One region of the Rahnella perminowiae genome, then DNA from elsewhere that is predicted to be linked to it. Evidence: predicted binding sites of a transcription regulator. Region 1 holds the regulator's gene; each other region holds the start of a gene.
The links. Region 1 encodes LexA, which represses DNA repair genes until DNA is damaged. Its sites were predicted from a motif close to TNCTGTATGTACATACAGNA; they were not measured.

Region 1 (2,275 bases):
AAATAGCGTGAAATACTCGGAACTTGCCGTCGCCATGGCAGCACCACGCACATTCCAGCCCAGCCCCATCACCAGCCACAGATCCAGAATGATATTCAGCAGATTCCCGGCAATCAGCAAAATCACCGGCCCGCGAACATACTGAATGCCCAACAGCCAGCCAAGGATCACCAGATTCGCCAGTGAAGCCGGGGCACTGAACCAGCGAATTTCGATAAACAGCCTCGCCTGTTCAAGCACCGGTTGGCTGCCCCCGACGATATGAAACGCCTGTTCCATCAGGGGGTGCCGGAACAACACTATGGTGAGACCAGACAATACGGCCAGCAGAAAGGGTTGTACGAAAGCGCGCGCCAGCAACCGGTTATCATTCGCGCCCAGCGCCTGAGCGGTCATGCCGGTGGTACTCATCCGTAAAAAAAGTAAGAGCATAAAGAGGAAAGTCGTGATCATCGAACCCACAGCCACTCCGCCGAGATAATCCGGGCTGTCGAGATGACCGATCACCGCCGTATCCACAAGCCCGAGAAGAGGCACCGTGATATTTGAAAAAATCATCGGCAATGCCAGCCTCCAGAGCGCCTTATCGGCGGGGCTTAAAAAGGTGTTTTTGAGTGTTTGTCGCAGGGAATGATGTTGCATAGAGAATCTCATGCCGGAGGTTCAGGTTATGCCTGTAAGTGACATCGCCCCGGAAGGGGCGACGAGATGAAACGTTAAAGCTTAGCGGTATGTCAGAGGCGGCTAACGAACCCGCAAATCAACAATATGACCATTGGGATCAAGAATTTGACCCAGTAATATCTGACCGAGTCATTCGAGTTGCAGGAAGGCGGCAAGTAAAAAAATCCCGATGAGCTGACAGGAGTCAGTGATTCGGGTGAACGCACGCAGCCAACGCATCTGCAGCCCGAAGTACGAAGGTCAGATCCAGTCACCGTTGCGGATGACGCCTACGGCCAACCCTTCAATGCTGAAATTCTGCTCACGTAAATCAACCACGATCGGCTGGAAATCGCTGTTTTCAGGCAATAACTGCACCACACTGCCCTGTTTTTTCAGACGTTTCACGGTGACTTCATCGTCTATACGGGCCACGACAACCTGTCCATTACGCACGTCTTGCGTTTTATGTACAGCCAACAGATCGCCATCAAGAATACCGATATCACGCATCGACATACCGCTGACACGCAGCAGGAAATCGGCACTCGGCTTAAACATGGCCGGATCGACCTGATAGTGTCCTTCAATATGTTGCTGGGCCAGCAACGGCTCACCGGCAGCAACCCGGCCGATCAGCGGTAAACCCTCTTCTTCTTCCATCAGCAAACGAATGCCGCGTGATGCGCCGGAAACAATCTCAATAACACCCTTACGCGCCAGCGCTTTGAGATGCTCTTCCGCCGCATTGGGGGAACGGAACCCCAGACGTGATGCAATCTCTGCGCGGGTGGGTGGCATACCGGTGGTGGAGATATGATCGCGAATAAGGTCGTAGACCTCTTGTTGTCTGGTCGTTAAAGCTTTCATTCCGCCCCCTGGTTGTTTATACAGTCTTGCTGTGAGTATATACAGCTAAACGATCAATGAAAACCTAAGATTGAATAAAAACAGGGCATAACGTTGATTCCTGGAATGCAGATTCCAAATCAGAACCATCGTGGCCAAAAGATGCTGACCCAGACAAAAAACGCCAATATGATGGTCAGAAGTACGGCAGCCGAGCCGATATCTTTTGCACGGCCTGAAAGTACGTGAAACTCAGATCCGATACGGTCTATCGCGCATTCCACCGCGCTGTTGAGCAGTTCAGTGACACAGACCAAAACAACGGATCCCACCAGCAGAATGCGTTCTACGGGGCTGACATCAAACCAAAAAGATAACAAAATTAACGGAATAGCGACGCTGGCTTCCTGGCGAAAGGCCGCTTCATTTTGCCATGCCGCTTTCAGCCCTTTCCAGGAATAGCCAGCTGCTTTATAAATTCGGGTAAATCCAGTGACTTGGTTAGCCATTTCTTTTACTGATCCTTAGAGAATTTGCCGCACTTTATACCCCAAATAGTCGGGGTGCAGAAAGGCGGTAAAGAAGTGAATCCTGATGAGCTTACATGAGTAAGTGATTCGGGTGAACGTCTTAAGCCAACACCCCTGCGGCTTGAAATAAGAAGGGTATTGCATCACCACAGATCTCATCTGAGCTTTCTGGTATCCTTGCGGCGAAATGGCTAACAAGAGGCTTCACGTTTTTATGTCAGGTTGGCGTAGAC
Region 2 (2,275 bases), on a different contig from region 1:
GATCAGGATGTGGAAATTGATTTTCAGCAGCAGACGACACCGGATGATGTCGTCACTGTGATTGCCACGCAACCGCTGACGGCGAACGAAACCTGGAACAAAATTGCTCCAGGTGAATTCGCATTATTTCATCGGGGCGAACGCCAGCTGTGAAGGCAGCGGGGTGTTGGACAACGGTTGCAGCACTTCATATTTACCGTCAGTGACCACGACATTCGGTGGCTGATGGTGTTTTTCAAAGTACGCATATCCTGGCTGCAACTGGTTCCAGAAACTGTAGTAGCTGGAGTTTTTATGCGCCTTCATGTTGGCATCGGTCATCCTGAACGGATAAATGCTAATCTTTAAACTGCGTTGCCCGAACTGGAATGCCGCCTGTACGTACGTAAAGATTTCGTCCATATAGCCGTCGGTCATGGCATAGCAACCGATAGACTTACAGTTACCGTGAATCATCAGATACTTACCTGAATAACCCTGCGAGATATCGTAAGCATTCGGGAAACCGATGTTGATGGCACGATAAAAGCGGCTGTCAGGCTTCAGGTGGTGAATATCCACGTTGTAGAAACCTTCCGGACTTTTAAAATCGCCTTCGCGACGTTTATTTCCCAAACCGCCGGAAAAATCGCAGATGCCATAACTGCCAATCAGGCGAAATTCGCCGTCGAGCTGGGCATACAATTCGAGTTTACGTTCTTGTTTGAAGATCTGAATATAAACCGGTGCGCCCAGTAATTGTTTTTTAAGTGTCGCGTTGACCGGGACAGCATCGCTGGCCACGGCGTAATTTGCTGTAAATAAAGGCAAACTGAGGAGCATCGCAAGAAACAGCGCGATTCTGATCATTCTAAGTCCTGCTCGGTAATAATTTTGATTATGTTGTCTACAGCTGAACTGCCTGTAAGACCGCCACTGATTTTCTTCTTATGTACTGCCTGTCTGAAACGATGCCATATTAATACTGATTAAATTTTTAGCAATCACCAAATAATGAATAATGACTTTCGAAATAGGAAATTTATTACGATGCCATTTCTGGTGATTCATTAAGCCAAATTAACCCGGATTTTGTGTGTTTGAAATTACGTCATACCACTGTATACTTATACAGTTATCAGGGGAGGGCTATGCGTAAAATCATTCACGTTGATATGGACTGCTTTTTCGCGGCCGTCGAGATGCGCGATGATCCTTCCCTGCGCGACATTCCTATTGCCATTGGCGGCAGCCGTGACCGCCGTGGCGTCATCAGCACCGCCAATTATCCTGCGCGCAAATTCGGCGTGCACAGTGCGATGCCGACCGGTATGGCACTGAAACTTTGCCCGCACCTGAAAGTCATCCCCGGCCGAATGGAGGCTTATAAAGAAGCTTCAAACCACATCCGTGAAATCTTTGCGCGTTATACCCCATTGATCGAACCGCTGTCACTTGACGAAGCTTATCTGGATGTTTCCGACGCAACGCAATGCAACGGCTCTGCGACGCTTATTGCTGCAGAAATCCGTCAGGCCATTTTCGATGAAATCAGGCTGACGGCCTCTGCCGGCATTGCGCCGATAAAATTTCTGGCAAAAATCGCCTCGGACCTGAACAAGCCTAACGGCCAGTTTGTGATCACGCCGGATAAAGTCGATGCGTTTTTACAGGATCTTCCGCTGGGTAAAATCCCCGGCGTCGGCAAAGTCACAGCCCAGCGTTTGCAGGCGCTGGGGCTGAACACCTGCGGCGATGTACAGCGCTATGATCTGGCGACACTGCTCAAACGATTTGGTAAGTTTGGCCGCGTACTGTGGGAGCGCTGTCAGGGTATTGATGAACGTGAAATATCCCCCGAGCGGTTGCGCAAATCGGTCGGCGTGGAACGCACGCTGGCAGAAGATATTCACAGCTGGGAAGAATGCGTGGCACTGATCGAACGTTTATATCCGGAACTGCACATACGCCTGAGCCGTGTCAGTCCGGATCTGCGCATCGCCCGTCAGGGGGTAAAACTCAAATTCCATGATTTTCAGCAGACCACGCAGGAACACGTCTGGCCGGTGCTCAATAAAGAAGATTTACTGAAAGTGGCGCGGGAGGCATGGGAGAAACGGCGTGGCGGACGGGGCGTCAGGCTGGTGGGATTACACGTGACGTTGCAGGATCCGCAGATAGAGCGGCAGCTTCTTTTGGATTTGAGCTCCTCCCCCTGTGATGAACTGAACTCCGAATGAAGGTTTAAAAAGTCCAACATTCGGGGTTCAGTTCACGCAGGGGAGGGAGCCAAAAT
Region 3 (2,275 bases), on a different contig from region 1:
GCGACCATTAGCACCGTTGTTGAAGTTACCATTAGCGTCTGCACGCCAAACCATACCACCCAGACGGGTGTACAGGTCCAGATCGTCAGTCAGCGGGTAGCTCAGTTTAGCAGCCAGCTGAACGCCTTGTGCTTTGAACGCGCCGTTATTTACGCTGCCTTTGTAAGGCATACGGCCAAGCCAGTCATATCCCATTTCAAAGCCCAGGTATTGGTTTGCTTGGTAACCCAAGAACGCACCTGCACCCAGTTGGCTATCGTGGGTAGGGCCGTTGCCGATACCGTTGTAAGCATTTGCGAAACCAGTGTCATGGTATTGGGACCAGCCCAATTTACCACCGGTATACCAGGTGTTATCTTTAGGGGCGGCTTGCGCTACGGTAGCGAAACCTGCCAGTGCCACTGCTAATGCGATAGCTGTCTTTTTCATTTTGCGCCTCGTTATCATCCAAATAGGCAATTGAGCTTTAAGCTTTTTAAGCCCTTGGTTAAAATCCTTACGCCAAGATTATTGCTTCATTTCAGAACTTGCCACTTTACGTTGGCATTATCGAGCAACCTTGGCGTTGTAAAGTCTACAACGTGGCGCGAAACTTACAAGCTTGATGTGTTAACACCGTGGAAAAAAAGGGAAAAACGGACATATTTCTTAACGGCTTTGGCAATTTACTGACAAATTCTGGCAATTATCTGCATTCTGGAAGCCCGTTTTTACTGGCTTGCCGCCATTATTCAGCACAAATCACTAAGTTCCGCATTATTTTCATAGGAAGATTCCTATTTTGAACTAATGGTATACGGAAGAGTGAATTTTTACTGTCGAATGATGTCCACAAGGTGAATTCTGCTCATTTGTGGGTTTCATTATGAAGCCATAAGCCCCTCCCTGACGGGCTGCAATTTGCAACCTTTCCCTCTCAGCATCATTCAAATCCGGAAGCCATCCCAACACGACACTGTAGTTTCCCGTCTGCAATGCTTTCTCCATCGCATCTACCGTCGACATTGCCGTAATTTGATTGACTTGCACCATTTTATCCACCGGCAGGCCAGACTGCGTTAACCAATGGCGGCTCAGTTTTTGCTGAGGTGTGAGCCATAACAACCAGCGGGACTGCATACCTAAGTGTTGCAGTAAGGGCAGCAGTAACTGTGCAAAAGCTGGTTGGCTCGCACTATAGACGAACTCAGTGATCAGACCATTATTCAGAGATGCAGAAGTATTTACCTGTGACGGAGTGACGGGCAAAGCAAGCTGACTAAAATGATGATTTGTACGGTGTTGAGTTCGCATAAGGATGTGTCCCAGTGAGTTACTGTATGCATGTACAGTACTCTGGCGGTGAGCAAAGATCAACCCAATTTTTCCAAGATATCTCGCAAATTTTGAAGGCAACGAGCTGTAACGACATTTTATGTTTGTTGCGGTACATAAGATTGCGTATTTTGCTTTTAGCTGTTTTGGTAACTCAAAATGGAAGCAAGGAATTAACGTGAAAAGGATAACGCAATGATAAACAAATCAAAAAAAAGAGTGATTGAGTGTCTGGAAATTTTTGCCCCGTTGGGCAATATTCGTTCCCGCACCCAGTTTGGAGGGATGAGCTTGTCCGCTGACCGCGTCATGTTCGCCCTTGTCTCTGATGGTGAACTCTATCTGCGAGCGACCGGCGAAACTGAAGTGCATTTTTGCCGCAAGAAGATGGAGAGGCTGATCTACCGCAAGCGGGGCATGGATGTGCAACTGCGTTATTTCAAAGTGAATGCCCGGCAATGGAGTGACCCTCAGGCGCTATGCGAGCTGGGCAGATTATCGTTGCAAGGCATGCTGCGGGATATCGAGTTGAAAAAAAACAGCGAAGCCGCCCGCCTGAAAGATTTACCCAATCTCTCGCTGGCGCTGGAAAGGATGCTCTGGCAAGTCGGCATTGAAAACTCGGGGGATTTGCGGTTACAGGGGGCCTGCCATACCTATCTCAAACTGTGTGCCATTAAAAAAAAGAATCTCGGGATTAACTTACTGATGGCATTGGAAGGGGCAATTTTGGGCTTTCATGAAGCCGCCTTGCCGATGGCATCCAGGGAGTTATTAACTCACTGGTTTAACCATCACCAAGAGCAGCTATCAAGGGCGATTCACTAAATTTGCTTACGTTGTCTGCAGCTAGAGCTGATTCTGTACCGGCAGGATTTTAGTATTAAGACTGGTGAGTTCAGGCAAATGAGCCACCAGTAATCCAATTTGCTGAAGCACGAGTTGCTCTTTACTGTCGATA

Region 2: dinB (DNA polymerase IV) is a predicted target of LexA. The motif match lies at 1,097-1,116, and genes of this name have one in related genera.
Region 3: sulA (SOS-induced cell division inhibitor SulA) is a predicted target of LexA. The motif match lies at 1,314-1,333, and genes of this name have one in related genera.

Annotation. Positions count from the first base shown of each region.
Region 1 is NZ_JAFMOT010000185.1:234,743-237,017, forward strand. Features, by position in the region: gene dinF (MATE family efflux transporter DinF) at 1-642, opposite strand, end outside; gene lexA (transcriptional repressor LexA) at 925-1,533, opposite strand; gene J1781_RS20385 (diacylglycerol kinase) at 1,653-2,021, opposite strand; gene plsB (glycerol-3-phosphate 1-O-acyltransferase PlsB) at 2,257-2,275, shown strand, end outside.
Region 2 is NZ_JAFMOT010000160.1:8,850-11,124, reverse strand. Features, by position in the region: gene J1781_RS05510 (class II glutamine amidotransferase) at 1-153, shown strand, start outside; gene dpaA (peptidoglycan meso-diaminopimelic acid protein amidase) at 124-849, opposite strand; gene dinB (DNA polymerase IV) at 1,131-2,219, shown strand.
Region 3 is NZ_JAFMOT010000182.1:58,876-61,150, forward strand. Features, by position in the region: gene ompA (porin OmpA) at 1-429, opposite strand, end outside; gene sulA (SOS-induced cell division inhibitor SulA) at 787-1,293, opposite strand; gene J1781_RS16860 (TfoX/Sxy family protein) at 1,510-2,142, shown strand; gene yccS (YccS family putative transporter) at 2,164-2,275, opposite strand, start outside.